One region of the Pseudomonas sp. 20-5 genome, then DNA from elsewhere that is predicted to be linked to it. Evidence: riboswitches for the same ligand, from Rfam matches in the RefSeq annotation. Region 1 holds a riboswitch; the other holds the start of a gene.
What was found. Region 1 has a riboswitch for cobalamin ahead of cobW (cobalamin biosynthesis protein CobW). Riboswitches for the same ligand answer to the same signal wherever they lie in the genome.

Region 2: it holds a riboswitch for cobalamin, as region 1 does, so the genes downstream of both, btuB (TonB-dependent vitamin B12 receptor) here and cobW (cobalamin biosynthesis protein CobW) in region 1, are expected to answer to the same signal.

The regions. Positions count from the first base shown of each region.
Region 1 is NZ_CM165584.1:2,188,193-2,195,761, forward strand. It holds gene AC1RB9_RS10260 (alpha/beta fold hydrolase) at 1-744, opposite strand, end outside; gene cobM (precorrin-4 C(11)-methyltransferase) at 873-1,625, opposite strand; gene AC1RB9_RS10270 (cobalamin biosynthesis protein) at 1,622-2,050, opposite strand; gene AC1RB9_RS10275 (CbtA family protein) at 2,123-2,824, opposite strand; gene AC1RB9_RS10280 (CbtB domain-containing protein) at 2,842-3,024, opposite strand; cobalamin riboswitch at 3,127-3,276, opposite strand; cobalamin riboswitch at 3,335-3,525, shown strand; gene cobW (cobalamin biosynthesis protein CobW) at 3,647-4,699, shown strand; gene cobN (cobaltochelatase subunit CobN) at 4,775-7,569, shown strand, end outside.
Region 2 is NZ_CM165584.1:4,181,583-4,189,151, forward strand. It holds gene AC1RB9_RS19220 (cobyrinic acid a,c-diamide synthase CobB) at 1-869, opposite strand, end outside; gene cobO (cob(I)yrinic acid a,c-diamide adenosyltransferase) at 901-1,512, opposite strand; gene btuB (TonB-dependent vitamin B12 receptor) at 1,576-3,414, opposite strand; cobalamin riboswitch at 3,511-3,718, opposite strand; gene AC1RB9_RS19235 (FUSC family protein) at 3,766-5,805, opposite strand; gene AC1RB9_RS19240 (GntR family transcriptional regulator) at 6,049-6,717, shown strand; gene AC1RB9_RS19245 (4-hydroxyproline epimerase) at 6,834-7,569, shown strand, end outside.

The DNA.
Region 1 (7,569 bases):
TGCCTCGATCTTCGGCAGTTCCGGCTCCAGCGGGATGTAGCGCTGGCGCAGTTGTTCGAATATCTGCGCGTTGAACGCCGACGCGGCTACCGCGCGCTCGCCGAGGTAGCGCTTGAGCGGCGCCGGCAGCGGCGGTTGCTGGACGAACACGAAGTCGAGCAGCTTCTGGAAGTCTTCCGGCTGGCGCACCACCAGGGGATTCTCGCCGCGCTCCAGGTCCTCGAACAGTTCGCTCTTGCGCGCCGGCATCACCCCGGCGTTGTCGATCAGCGCCAGCGATAGCACCTGTTCCGGATGGCGCGCCGCGTAGAGCGCGGCGATGTGCCCGCCCATGGAGTTGCCGGCCAGGTGCAGGCGGCGCACGCCGATGGCGGCGGCGAAATTGGCGACTCGCTCGGCCTGGGTGCCGACGTCGTAGCTGGCCTGTTGCGGCTTGCTGCTGTCGCCGAAGCCGGGCAGGTCGAGGGCGACCACATGGTAGCGCTCGGTCAGCGGCCGGGCGAAGCGCAGCCAGTTGTCCTTGTCGGCGCCGAAGCCGTGGATCAGCAACAGGGTCGGGTTCTTCTCCGAGCCACCTTCCAGGTAGGCGATCTCCAGGTTGTCGACCTGCACGCTGTGCTCGCTGAGACCGGCGAGACCGCGCTCGACGGTGCGTACGCTGGCGAGGAGGGTAGCCGGGACGAAGTAGAGGACGCCGGCGGCGACCGCCAGCAGCAGAACCAGACCGAGGAGGAATCGTTTCATGGGTGTCCGAAGGCTTCAGGAAAAAAGGGGCCAGCGCTGAACGCTAGCCGTGCCGGCCCGCTGTCGCAAGCCTTGTGACGAGTCTAGGCGTGCTGCCGGTGGTCGGCGCCGAACCTAAGGACGGCGGTTCATTCGCCGGGTCGATAGAGATGTCGATGCTCGGCGCGGTACAGCGAAGAGTCGGCGAAGCCTTCGGCGGCCAGCACCTCGCCGACCAGGATCAGCGCGGTGCGGCGGAAATTCCTGGCGGCGACCTTGGGCAGGATGTCGCCGAGGGTGCCGCGAACCTGTTCCTGGTCGGGCCAACTGGCCCGGTGGATCACCGCGACCGGGCAGTCGGCGCCGTAGTGCGGCAGCAGTTCCTCGACGATCTTCGCCAGGTGGGCGACGCCCAGGTGGATCGCCAGGGTCGCCCGGTGCCGCGCCAGGTCACCCAGGCTCTCGCCTTCCGGCATCTTCGTGCGTGCGGCGTAGCGGGTCAGGATCAGCGTCTGGGACACTTCGGGCAGGGTCAGCTCGCAGCCGAGCAGGGCGGCGCAGGCGGCGGTGGCGGTGACCCCGGGGACGATCTCATAGGGGATGCCGAGTTCGCGCAGGTGGCGGATCTGCTCGCCGATGGCGCCGTACAGGGAGGGATCGCCGGAATGCACGCGGGCTACGTCGAGGCCGCGGCGATGGGCTTGCGCGAGTAGCTCGACGATCTGTTCGAGGTCCAGCTCGGCGGTGTTCACCACCTGGCCGGCCTGGTGCCCCTCGAGCAGCGCTTGCGGAACCAGCGAGCCGGCGTAGAGGATCACCGGGCACTGGCGGATCAGGCGCTGCCCCTTGACGGTGATCAGGTCGGGGTCGCCGGGACCGGCGCCGATGAAATAGACGGTCATGGGAGTTCTCGTTCGGTGAGAAGACGTGCCAGGGCGATGCTCGCCCGATCGTTGCTGCGTTTCGCCCCGAGCAGATCGGCGCGACCGCCACCCAGGCGTTCGGCCAGGGCCAGGGCGGCGGCCTCGGCGACGCTGGAGCAGCCGGTTTCGCGCAGCGCGACGGCGGAGGGGCTGAGCAGGCGCGGCTCGTAGTCGTGCAGGACGGCGGGTGCGAGGAAATGCACGGGGCGTTCGAGCAGCGTGGCCAGTTGCCGCAGGCCGGGTTCGTCGCGTTTGCCGTCGATGCTGGCGAGGGCGTCCAGCTCGGCCAGGCTGCGCCCGTGTTCGCCCAGCGTTCGCTCCAGCAGCGCGCGCAGATGCTCGGCGCTACAGCCTCGGCGGCAGCCGATGCCGGCGATCAGCAGGCTGGGGATGGGCAGGGGCATGCGCGCACCGGAGGAAATGGAAGGAGAGGCACTATGGACCCGCGACCGGCAAGGGTCGCGGGTGGCAGGCGGTCAGGCGTCGACGCCGCCCCGGTTGCGCCGGAACAGCCAGGCAGCGGCCAGGCCGAGGGCGGCCCAGAACAGCGCATTGCTGACCAGCGAGGCGACCACGAAACGCTGGGCCAGGGCTTCCGGCGCCAGGCTGGCATGGACCTCGGGCTGCGGCGCGCCGAACAGGTGCGGCAGCGCCAGCAGGACGGCGCCGACCAGCTTCAGCGGCCAGTTGCCGCCGAACACCAGCAGGGCCAGGCCCACCGCGGTGGCGGCGGCGGTGGCGATCCACCAGTACTGGCGTTGCACCAGGTCGGCCGCGGCGGTACCCGGCAGCTCCGGCGGCAGGCCCAGCGACGGCGCCAGGCAGAACACCGCGTAGCCGGCCAGGCCCCAGAGCAGGCCCTGCCAGGTCTGGCCCGGCGCGCGCAGGGTGAAGAGGCCGGCGAGCATCAGGGCGAAGCCGACCGCCACCACCAGGTTGCCGCCGGTGGTGGAGAGGGTACGCTGCCAGCCGTCCTCCGGCTCCCAGGCCTCCTCGTCGTGGACATGGGCGGCGACGCCGGGGGTGTGTTCGTGGGGCTGGGCCGCGACCGGCTCGCTCTTCTCGTAGGTCTCCGCCTCGAGGATCAGCGGGGTGACCCAGAGAATCTGCAGCAGGGTCAGCAGCAGGGCGGCGAGCAGGCCGGCGAAGCCGGCGGTCTGGGCGATGCGCTTGATCATTCTGGTTCCCTCGCGACTCAGTGGCAGGGGAAGCCGGAGCTGTGCCGGGTATCGTGGGCGGCGTTGTGTACCGCGTCGATGTGCGAGAAACCGGCGAAATAGACCAGCAGCGCGCCGAGCAGGCCGGCGCCGATGGCCAGGCTCAGTCGCTTCGACAGGGAGGTGGTGGAGCTGGCGTGCGCCAGGGTGCTGCTGGACATGGTGCGTTCCCTCTGGATTGGCATGGGCGTGGCAGAGGAGTACGCACGAGGAACAGGCCCGGACGGCCCGCTTCACGCTTGCGCCCGCCCACCGCGGGTGAATCAAACGAAAGGTTCCAGGCCGGTCTCCGGGCTCGCGCGCGATGCGCTTACCGTTGCGGGGGCAGCGCCGGACTGGCTCGGAGAGCGTCACCGGCTTCCCGTTTCACCTCGTGCGCGCCGGCACGAGACACCTGGGACAACCCGCCTAGGACAGCATGAAGGACCGCCGGGCGTCAACCGGCCCGATTGACCCTGGCCCGCGCACTGCGTAGCCTTGCCGGTTCGAGGTTCCTCGCCGGCGACGGCGGGGCTAAGAGGGAACGCGGTCGATGCCGCGGCTGCCCCCGCAACTGTGAACGGCGATCGTTCCCCAATGCCACTGCGTGACGCGGGAAGGCGGGGAACCGGCGGAGACGCCAGACCGTGAGCCAGGAGACCTGCCTCGTCGATCCCGTGGCGCGATGCCCGGGGACAAGACTTCCATACAACCGGGCGGGGTGATCCGGTGGCGAATCCGTTGCGCGGCCCCTGCGTCCGCGCCACTCGTCCGCATGCCCGCCGAGCTGAACAAGGGCTGCCCATGAAAACCCTGGCGAAACTCCCCGTCACCATCGTCACCGGCTTCCTCGGCGCCGGCAAGACCACCTTGCTCCGGCACATGCTGGACAACGCCGAAGGCCGGCGCATCGCGGTGATCGTCAACGAGTTCGGCGAACTCGGCATCGACGGCGAGATCCTCAAGCAATGTTCCATCGGCTGCAGCGAAGAAGAGGCGCAGGGCCGCGTTTTCGAGCTGGCCAACGGTTGCCTGTGCTGCACCGTGCAGGAAGAGTTCTTCCCGGTGATGCGCGAGCTGGTGGCGCGCCGCGGCGACCTTGACCAGATCCTCATCGAGACCAGCGGCCTGGCCCTGCCCAAGCCGCTGGTGCAGGCTTTCCAGTGGCCGGAAATCCGCAACGCCTGCACGGTCGACGCGGTGATCACCGTGGTCGACAGCCCGGCGGTGGCGGCCGGCACCTTCGCCGCCCATCCCGAGCAGGTGGACCAGCAACGCCGCCAGGACCCCAACCTCGACCATGAATCGCCGCTGCACGAACTGTTCGAGGACCAGTTGGCCAGTGCCGACCTGGTGATCCTGAACAAGGCCGACCAGCTCGACGCCGAGGCCCTGGCGCGGGTCCGCGCGGAGATCGCCGGGGAGCTGCCGGCGGCGGTGAAGATCGTCGAGGCGAGCCGGGGCGAGCTGCCGCTGCCGGTCTTGCTGGGACTCAACGCCGAGGCCGAGCTGCACATCGACGGCCGGCCGACCCACCACGACCACGAAGGCCACGAGGACCACGACCACGACGAGTTCGACTCCTTCCACGTCGATCTCCCCGAGGTGGAGGAAGCTGCGCTGCTCGAGGCCCTCGGTGAGCTGGTGGAGCGTCACGACATACTTCGCATCAAGGGTTTCGCCGCCATTCCGGGCAAGCCCATGCGCCTGTTGGTACAGGGCGTCGGCAAGCGCTTCGACAGGCATTTCGACCGCAAGTGGCTGGCCGACGAAGTCCGCAGCACCCGGCTGGTGGTGATCGGCCAGGAGCTGGACCAGGCCGCCATTGCCAACCAGCTGCGCACAGCGCTTGCCTGATCCGTGATCCCCGGCCGGGGCCGGCGATGGCGATTCGCCGGCCCCAGCTTCTTGCGTCCTACCGGTAGAACGTCCATGCACCTGTTGCGCACCCAACCCGGCGGCTTCGTTCCCGACGACGGCATCGCCCACCTGGCCCAGACTCCCGCCGAGCTGGTGATCCTCTGCAGCGGCGATTCGCACCTCGCATTGCTGGCCGAGGCCGCCCGTGCGCTGCCGGACGACTACCCGAGCCTGCGCCTGGCCAACCCCATGCAATTGCAGAACCACGCCTCGGTGGACCTCTACGTCGAGGAAGTGCTGCGGCACGCGCGGGTGATCCTGCTTTCGCTGCACGGCGGCATCGGCTACTGGCGCTACGGCGTGGAGCAACTGGTGGCGCTGGCCGAGCGCGGCGCGCTGCTGATCCCGGTGCCCGGCGACGACCGCCCCGACCCGGAGCTGAGCGCCCTCGGCAACCTGCCGGCGGAGCAGGCCGAGCGCTTCTGGCAATACTTGCGCCAGGGCGGCCTGGAGAACGCCGGGCAGTTCTACCGCTGCCTGGCCAGCCAGTGCCTCGGCCGCGACTACGCCTGGCGCGAACCGCAGGCGCTGCCGCGGGTGGCGCTGTTCCATCCACGGCATGCCGAGGCGACCCTGGAACACTGGCGTGCCGACTGGCAGGCCGGGCGTCCGGTGGTCGCGTTGCTGTTCTATCGCACCCACCTGCAGGCAGCCAACACCGCCTTCATCGCACGCTTCTGCGAACGCCTCGCGGCGCAGGGGCTCAACCCGTTGCCGATCGCGCTGGCCAGCCTCAAGGAAAGCGCCTGCCTGGCGCAGGTGGAAGACTGGCTGGAGCGCAGCGACGCCGCGCTGATCGTCAATACCACCGGTTTCGCCCAGTCCAATCCGGAGGCGCCCGAGTTGCGTCCGTTCCGTCGCGACGTGCCGGTATTGCAGGCGATCTGCTCGCTGGACAACCGCCCGCTCTGGCTGGACAACCCGCAAGGCCTGGGGCCGCGCGACCTGGCCATGCACGTGGCGCTGCCGGAGCTGGACGGGCGCATCGTCACCCGGCCGATCAGTTTCAAGGGCCTGGCCTGGCGCAGCGAACGCAGCGAGAGCGACGTGGTCTGCTATCTCGCCGACGACGAGCGCATGGATTTCGTCGCCGAACTGGCGCGGCGCTGGGCCGAGCTGGCGCGCAAGCCAAACGCGGAAAAACGGGTGGCGCTGGTGCTGGCCAACTACCCGACCCGCGATGGCCGGATCGGCAATGGCGTCGGCCTGGACACCCCGGCGGCGGCGCTGAACATCCTTCGTGCCCTGCGCCAGCAGGGCTATCCGGTCGACGGACTGCCCGCCAGCGGAACCGAGCTGATCCGCCAGTTGCTCGGCGGCGTCAGCAACGACCTGGAGCATCTCGACCTACGGCCCTGCGCCCAGAGCCTGGCGCTGGACGACTACCTGGCCTGCTTCGCACGCCTGCCGGAGCGCAATCGCCAGGCGGTGCTGGCGCGCTGGGGCGAGCCGCAACAGGACCCGATGTTCCGCGACGGACGGATGATGGTCGCCGGCCTGCGCTATGGCCTGACCTTCGTCGGCATCCAGCCGGCGCGCGGCTATCAGCTCGATCCGGCGGCGGTCTACCACGATCCCGACCTGGTGCCGCCGCACGGCTACCTGGCGTTCTACTTCTGGCTGCGCCACGCCTACCGCGCCGATGCCCTGCTGCACGTCGGCAAGCACGGTAACCTGGAATGGCTGCCGGGCAAGGGAGTCGGCCTGTCCGCCGAATGCTGGCCGGACGCGTTGCTCGGTCCGCTGCCGAACATCTATCCGTTCATCGTCAACGATCCGGGGGAGGGCGCCCAGGCCAAGCGCCGCACCCAGGCGGTGATCATCGACCACCTGATGCCGCCGCTGACCCGCGCCGAGAGCTACGGCCCGCTGCGCGACCTGGAGCGCCTGGCCGACGAGTTCTACGATGCCTCGCTGCTCGACCCGCGCCGCGCCGAACAGTTGCGCGGCGAGATTCTCGTCCTCCTGCGCGACAACCGTCTCGACCGCGAGATCGGCTTGCAGCTCAGCGACGATCCGGACAGCTGGCTGCCGCAGCTGGACGCCTATCTCTGCGACCTGAAGGAGTCGCAGATCCGCGACGGCCTGCATGTGTTCGGCGAGTCGCCGAGCGGGCGATTGCGCCTGGATACCCTGCTGGCGCTGCTGCGGGTTCCGCGCGGCGATGGCAAGGGCGCCAACGCCGGGTTGCTGAAGAGCCTGGCGGACGACCTTGGCCTGGGCTTCGATCCGCTGGCCTGCGACATGGGCGAGGCCTGGCAGGGCGCGCGGCCTGCCTGCCTGGAAGAGCGGGGCGGGGAGCCCTGGCGTACTCTCGGGGATACCCGCGAACGCCTGGAATTGCTGGCGTTGCACTGGATAGAACGCTGCCTGGGCGGCGAATCGCCGCCTGCCACCTGGCGTGCCAGCGGCGAGGTGTTGCGCGGCTTGTGCGAACAGGTGGCACCGACCCTGGACGCCTGTGGCGGGGCCGAGATCGACGGGCTGCTGGCAGCCCTCGAAGGGCGCTTCGTACCGGCCGGTCCGAGCGGCGCGCCGAGTCGCGGGCGACTCGACGTGCTGCCCACCGGACGCAACTTCTTCTCGGTGGACGTGCGCAACCTGCCGACCCCGACCGCCTGGCGCATCGGCTTCCAGTCGGCCAACCTGCTGCTCGAGCGTCACCTGCAGGAACATGGCGATCACCTGCGCCAGCTCGGCCTCTCGGTGTGGGGCACGGCGACCATGCGCACCGGCGGCGACGACATCGCCCAGGCCCTGGCCCTGCTCGGCGTGCGACCGGTCTGGCAGGCCGGCAGCCAGCGCGT
Region 2 (7,569 bases), 2.0 Mb from region 1:
GGATAGCCGCCCGGCAGGTACAGGCTGTCCACGGCGGGCAACGCCTGGTCCTGCAGCGGCGAGAAGAACGCCAGCTCGGCGCCGAGTTCGCGCAGCAGGTCGAGATTGGCCTGGTAGAGGAAGGCGAACGAGGCGTCGCGGGCCACGCCGATGCGCACGCCTTCCAGGCTGCGTTGCAGCGGCGCCGGAGCGGGCACCTCGAAGGTCACCGGCTCCGGCAGGTCGGTCTCGGCGCTGGCCCGCAAGGCATCGGCGGCGGCGTCCAGGCGCGCATCGAGATCGGCCAGTTCCTCGGCCTGGACCAGGCCCAGGTGGCGGCTCGGCAGTTCGAATTCGGCCGAGCGCGGCAGGCCGCCGAACCAGCGCATGCCAGGCGGCAGGCAATCGCGCAGGATGTCGCTGTGGCGTTGGCTGCCGACGCGGTTGCCGAGCACTCCGGAAAACGGCAGGTCCGGCTGGAAATGCGCCAGGCCGTAGGCCAGCGCGCCGAAGGTCTGGGCCATCGCCGCGCCGTTGATCACCCCCAGCACCGGCACGCCGAAACGCCGCGCCAGGTCTGCCGCCGAGGGGTTGCCATCGAACAGGCCCATCACCCCTTCGATGAGGATCAGGTCGGCCTCGCCGGCGGCCCGCGCCAGCAGGCGTCGCGCTTCGGCCTCGCCGACCATCCACAGGTCGAGCTGGTAGACCGGCGCGCCGGAGGCGCGGGCGAGGATCATCGGGTCGAGGAAATCCGGCCCGCACTTGAACACCCGTACCCGCCGCCCCTGGCGCGCATGCAGGCGGGCCAGGGCGGCGGTGACGGTGGTCTTGCCCTGGCCGGAGGCCGGGGCGGCGATCAGCAGGGCCGGACAGCGTGCCTGGGTCATGGGCGAAGCGTCTCCGCGCATGGCGCCGGCATCAGAATTCCACTCCTTTCTGCGCCTTGATCCCGGCCTTGAACGCGTGCTTGACCAGGCTCATCTCGGTCACCGTGTCGGCGGCCTCGACCATCCCCGGCTGCGCGCCGCGGCCGGTCACCACCACATGCTGCATGGCCGGGCGCGCCTGGATGTCGGCGAGGACCCTGTCCAGTTCCAGGTAGCCGTGCTTGAGGGCGATGTTCAATTCGTCCAGCACCACCAGGCCCACGTCCGGGTCGGCCAGCAATTGCGCGGCGACCTTCCAGGCTGCCTCGGCCTTGGCGATGTCGCGCTGGCGGTCCTGGGTCTCCCAGGTGAAGCCCTCGCCCATCACGTGGTAGCTGACTTCCTCGGGGAAGCGCCGGAAGAAGGCTTCCTCGCCGGTGCTGGCGGCGCCCTTGATGAACTGCACGACACCGACCTTCATGCCATGGCCCAGGGCCCGCGCGACCATGCCGAAGGCCGAGCTGCTCTTGCCCTTGCCGTTGCCGCTATGCACCAGGAGCACGCCGCGTTCGTCGCGGGCCTGGGCGATCTTCTCGTCGACCACGGCCTTCTTGCGCTCCATCCGCTCGCGGTGGCGCTGGTCCTTCTCAGGGGATTCGTTCATCGTCGATCACTCCTTGCGGCGACGCGGCCGCGCCGTCGCCTCGTTCATTCGAAATACCCGGCCTCACAGAGCCTGGTAGCGCACGCTGAGGTAGACCGCCTGGCCAGGCTGGTTGTAGCCATACGCGGTTTCGTAGTCGGCACCGAACAGGTTGGCGATCCGGCCCTGCAGGCGCCATTCGTCGTTCAGCCGGTACTCGCTGCGCAGGTCGAGGGTGGCGTAGCCGCCCAGGCGCACCTCGTTGGCCGGGTCATCATAGCGTCGGCCTTCGGCGTGCACGCTGGCGCCCAGCGAAAGACGCTCGAAGCGCCGGTCCAGTTCCAGGTTGAACATCCGCTGCGCCCGGCGCGGCAGTTCGTTGCCGTCGTTGACGCCGCCGGAACGGTTTTGCGGGTCGAGGAAGGTCGCGTTGGCGTTCCAGTCCCAGCCCAGCCACTGGCTGCCGAGGACCAGTTCGACGCCACGGATGCGCGCTTCGTCGATGTTGAACGGCACATAAAGCCCCTGACGGGTTGTATAGGTGATCAGCGAGTCGATGTCCGTACGATAGGCATTCACCGCCCAGTGCCCCCAGTCGTGCGTACCGCTGAGACCGACCTCCAGGCTGCGCGAAGTCTCGGCGTCCAGGTCGGGATTGCCGTAGTCGGGGAGGTAGAGTTCGTTGAAGGTCGGCGCCTTGAACGCCGTCCCGTAGCTGACGGTGAAGCGCAGCGCGTCGCTCAGCGCGTAGCCCCAGGCGGCGCTGCCGGTGTCGTGCACGCCGAACTGCTGGTTGTCGTCGCGGCGCAGGCTCAGTTGCCAATCCTGGCGACCGTACCGGCCGAGGTACTGGGCGAACCAGCCTTTGTTCAGCCGCGAGTCGACGCTGAAGGCTTCGCTGCTGCTGATCTCGTCCTTCTGCCAGTCGTAGCCGAGGGTCAGCACATGGCCTTCGGCCAGGGTCAGGTCGTTCTGCCAGGACAGGCTGTCGCGACGGGTATCGAAGCGCGAGTAGAAACGGCCATCCTGATAGGCATCGGCCTTCTCCTCGCTGCGCCCTGCCTGGAGGGTCACCAGCCAGGGATCGAGCGGAGTGAAGCGGGCACGGCCGCCGACCAGGTTCTGCTCGCCGTCGGCGTTGGTATTGAAACCAGAGTTGCCGAAAACCTGGTCATAGTCGTTGTGCGACTTGGCCCTGAGCAGCGTGCCGTCGAGTTCCAGGCCATTGTCGAAGCGATAGCCGCCGCGCAGGTTGCCGGACAGGTTGCGGTAGCCGTCTCGGTCTGGCTCATAGCCCGCAGTACTGGCGCGCTTGGTGTTGATCCCCGCCGTATCGAAACTGCTCACCCCGAGGCTGTACCAGCCGTTGCCAGCGCCGCCGCTGACCCCGGCGCTGCCCTCCAGGGTGTGATGGGTGCCGTAACCGGCGGAGAAGAACGGCTTGGCGCCCTGGCCGTCGCCGCGCCGGGTGAAGATCTGGATCACCCCGCCGATGGCCTCCGAGCCGTACAGGCTGGAACGCGGCCCGCGGACCACCTCGATGCGCTCGATCAGCTCCACCGGCAAGTCCTGGAACGCGGTGAGGCCAGCGCTGGCCGAGCCGACCTTGATGCCGTCGATCAGCACCAGCACATGGTCGGACTCGGTGCCGCGCAGGAACAGCGTGGTGTTCTTGCCGAAACCGCCGTTGTTCGCCAGCGACACGCCGGGTACCTGGCGCAACAGCTCCGGCACGCTGCGCGCCTGGCTGCGCTCGATATCCTCGCGGTCGATGACGCTCACCGCCGCCAGGCTCTGGGAAGCGGTCTGGGCGGTACGGGTGGCGGTCACCACCTGGTCGGCAAGGCTGACCGGTTCGGCCAGGCTCAGGGAAGACGCGCCGCACAGCGCCACGGCTGCCGGGGTCAGGAAAACTCTGTTCATGCTCTGCGCTGCTCCGTCGCTCTCACCCGCGCGACCTGGGTTGAGGCAGACGGAGGACGAAGCGACGGCAGGAGACGTCCGACAGCGCCCTCCGCGATGCCGTGGGTGCGTCAGGCCGGTCTCCGGGCTCGCGAGCGAAGCGCTGGACGCTTCCAGCCGCGCCTTCCCATGCCGGAGCACAGTGGTCATCGAGCGGCTGTCTGATTCGCCTACCGTTGCGGGGGCAGCGCTGGCCTGGTTCCGACGGAACGCACCAGCTTCCCTGTTTCACCCCTTGCGGGGCACCTGTCGCAAGGCGCGCAGCTTAGTGGTTCGGGGCTTGCGCGGTCAATGTGGGCGGCCACCGCAGAACTAGCGCCCGGCTCCGGGGAGCGGGTCCGTGCGCAGCGCCGTCCCGGCCGGAGCATGGCTGCGGCACCACTGCCGCCAGGTGGCCTGCAACTGCACCAGCGCGGCGCCGGCCAGCTCGCCGCGTTCGCTGCCGGCCAGCGGGCTGGCGGCCAGGGCCTTGAGCAGGCGCGCGGTCGGCGGGTCGAGGGCGTGTTCACGCTCGGCCCGCGGGCCATCGCCCAGCAGCGCCAGGCGCAGGCGCCGCAGGTAACGGTCGCGGGCCTGCGCCAGGGACGCCGGGACCTCCTCCAGGCACTGCCGCAGGTAGAGCAGCTCGTCGCCGAAGTCGAGTCCCATCAGGCCGTCCGACCAGGGCTGGCGGCGCCCCTCCGGCAAACGGTCGTAGCGCTGCGCCAGGCGGATCAGGCGATCCGCGGTGCGCCCGCCGAACCAGGCCTCGGCCTGCGCCGGCGAGCGCAGGGTGAGCCGCGCCAGGTCGCCGAGGGTGGCCTGCAGCATGCGCCGGTAATGGCGTTCGCCCGGCCGCAGGCTGACCAGGTTGAACACCAGCACGGCGAAGGCCACCCCGAGCACCGTCGACAGGGCGTTGTTAAGGAAGTGCGCGAGGTCGTAGCTCATGCTGTTGCTCGGCGCGACGTTCTTCACGAAGAAGATGCAGAACGGCGAGGCGATCCCGGCCAGGCTCGCCCGGTTCACGCACAGCGCGGCGAAGAACAGCGGTACGCCCAGGCCCAGGCAAAGCAGCGGGAAGCCGTCCACGCCGGGCAGGTAGAACAGTGCGACGAAGCCGGCCAGCGGGATCGACAGGAGAATCCCGCGAAGGAAGTTCAGGCCGGCCTGGGCCGGGTTGTCGCGGCTGGCGAAGAGACTCAGCACCACGCCGGTGATCGACACCGCGCCCAACCCGCTCGGCCAGGCGCTGGCCAGCCAGAACGCGGCTACGCAGAGGAACGCCAGGGCGCTGCGCAGGCCGAACAGCACGCCGCGCTCGATGTCCCGGTGCCAGGCGATGGCGCCCGGCGCCTGGCGGGTGGGCGCGCCATAGACCAGCGCCTCGACGCTGCGCCCGGCCGCCCTCGCCTCGCCGAGCAGGCGTTCGAGGCAGACCAGGCACAGGTGCAACTGTCCGTGCGCCGCGTCCAGCGCCAGGCGCAAGCGCTGCCGGCAGGCCTCGAACTCGGCCTGGCGGCCCTCGCGCAACAGTGCCTCGAGTTCTTCCAGCCAGGGCTGCAAGGCGTGCGCGCTGGCCGGATCGAGCAGCCTCCGCTCGCGAGCCACCTTGCGCGCCGCGCGCAGCAGGCCGAGCAGGTCGAGGCCAAGCACGCGCAAGGCCTGGGAACGGGCGCGGCCGAGCGCGCCCTCGAACCAGGCGTGGTCGCGCTGGGCGTCCGCCGCGGCGATCCGCCCCAGCGCCGCAAGCAGCTCGCCGCGTTCGTCGGCGCCGCGCAGCTCCGCCGCGGCCGCCTGCAAGCCGGCCTCCCAGGCCGCCTTGCCCTGGTTCGCCAACTGGCGTTCCAGGCGCCGCGGCCAGAGCAGCACATTCACCAGCGCCGCGCAGAGGATGCCCAGGCCGATCTCCGAGCAGCGGGCCACCGCCTGGTCGAACACCGTCGCCGGATCGGCGCTGGCCGGCAGGGCGACGATCGCCGCGGTGTAGCCGGCCAGGACGAAACCGTAGGACGCATGGTTGTGCAGCAGCGACGCGCCGGCGGTGCAGAACGCCAGCCAGAGCGCCATCAGCAGGAGGAAGGGCAGCGATGCCTGGCCATAGAGCGCGACCATGCCGATGGACACCAGCGCACCGGCGCAGGTGCCGATCAGGCGGAACATGCCCTTGGCCAGGACCATGCCGCTATAGGGCTGGCTGACCACGAACACCGTCATCAATGCCCATTGCGGCTGCTCCAGCTCCAGGCTGAAGGCCAGGTACAGGGCCAACCCGCCGGCCAGCAGGGCCTTCACGGCGAACTGCAGTTCGTGCAGGCGCGGGCACAGCAGCACCTGCACCAGGTCGGAGGAAAAGAAGGAAGGCTTGGCCATCGCGGACGCCCCGAAATACATGAGCGAGCGAATTATTAGCAAGCTAATTTCTATTGTCCAGCCTCTCCGCGAACTTTCCGGAAGAGCGTTTCGCCCTGCGAAACATGCGCCACGGAGGCCCACTGGAGCCGACCAACACGCCTGCGCAGAAGGCGCCAACTGGCAGCAGCACGCGCCAAGCGTTCGTATACAATATCCCGCACGTATCCCATGCCATGCAGGTTGTCCCGCTTGCCTCTCTCCATGCTCAACGCCCCTAACCTGGGCATCGCCCCTTCGGCCTCCGAGATCATCGCCAAGCACCTGCGCGAAGCGATCATCGCCGGGCATTTCGCCGAGGACGAACCGATCCGCCAGGACGACATCGCGCAACTCTTCAATGTCAGCAAGATTCCCGTCCGCGAGGCCCTCAAGCGCCTGGAGGCGGAAGGCCTGGTGCTGTTCCAGCGCAACAAGGGCGCGGTGGTGACGCGTATTTCCGAACCGGAACTGGCGCAGATGTTCGAAGTGCGGGTGCTGCTCGAGGCGCAGGCGATCCGCCTGGCGGTGCCGAACATGAACGAGACCACCTTCGCCCGCGCCGAGGCGATCTGCGCCGACTTCGTCGGCGAAGACAACGTCGGCCGCTGGGCCGAACTCAACTGGCAACTGCACGCCTGCCTCTACGAACCGGCACAGCGGCCGTTCCTGGTCAACCTGATCCGCTCCATCCACGACAAGCTGGAACGTTACCTGCGCATGCAGATGAGCCTGTCCGAAGGCAAGCAGCGCGCCGACCAGGAACACCGCGAGATCGTCGCCGCCTGTCGCGCCGGCGATGCCGAACGGGCCGCGGCACTGATCGAGGCACATATCGTCGGGGTCTGCCGGACCCTCTACGAACACCTGCCGAACCGCCCGGCCAGCACCTGAGCCGGGCCATCCCGGCTATGCCGCTTTCGTCATCCGCCTGAGTGAAAACCCTCAAGCGCCCCGCCCCGCCGAAACGCCACCCTGTGGCGCATTCCCCGGCACAGGCGAGGGCCACCATGCAACGCATCCGCATCATCGATTCGCATACCGGCGGCGAGCCCACCCGCCTGGTCATCGGCGGTTTTCCCGATCTCGGCCAGGGCGACATGGCCGAGCGCCGGCGCCTGCTCGGCGAGCGCCATGACGCCTGGCGCGCCGCCTGCATCCTCGAACCGCGCGGCAGCGACGTACTGGTCGGCGCCCTGCTCTGCGCACCGGTCGATCCCGAAGCCTGTGCCGGAGTGATCTTCTTCAACAACAGTGGCTACCTCGGCATGTGCGGCCACGGCACCATCGGCCTGGTCGCCTCGCTGGCACACCTCGGGCGGATCGGTCCCGGCGTGCACCGCATCGAGACGCCGGTCGGCGAGGTCGAGGCGACCCTCCACGAGGACGGCTCGGTCAGCGTGCGCAACGTGCCGGCCTACCGCTACCGTCGCCAGGTCAGCGTCGAAGTGCCCGGCATCGGCCGGGTCAGCGGCGACATCGCCTGGGGCGGCAACTGGTTCTTCCTGGTCGCCGGACACGGCCAGCGCATCGCCGGCGACAACCTCGACGCCCTCACCGCCTACACCGTCGCCGTCCAGCAGGCGCTGGAAGACCAGGGCATCCGCGGCGAGGACGGCGGCGCCATCGATCACATCGAACTGTTCGCCGACGATCCCCACGCCGACAGCCGCAACTTCGTGCTCTGCCCCGGCAAGGCCTACGACCGCTCGCCCTGCGGCACCGGCACCAGCGCCAAGCTGGCCT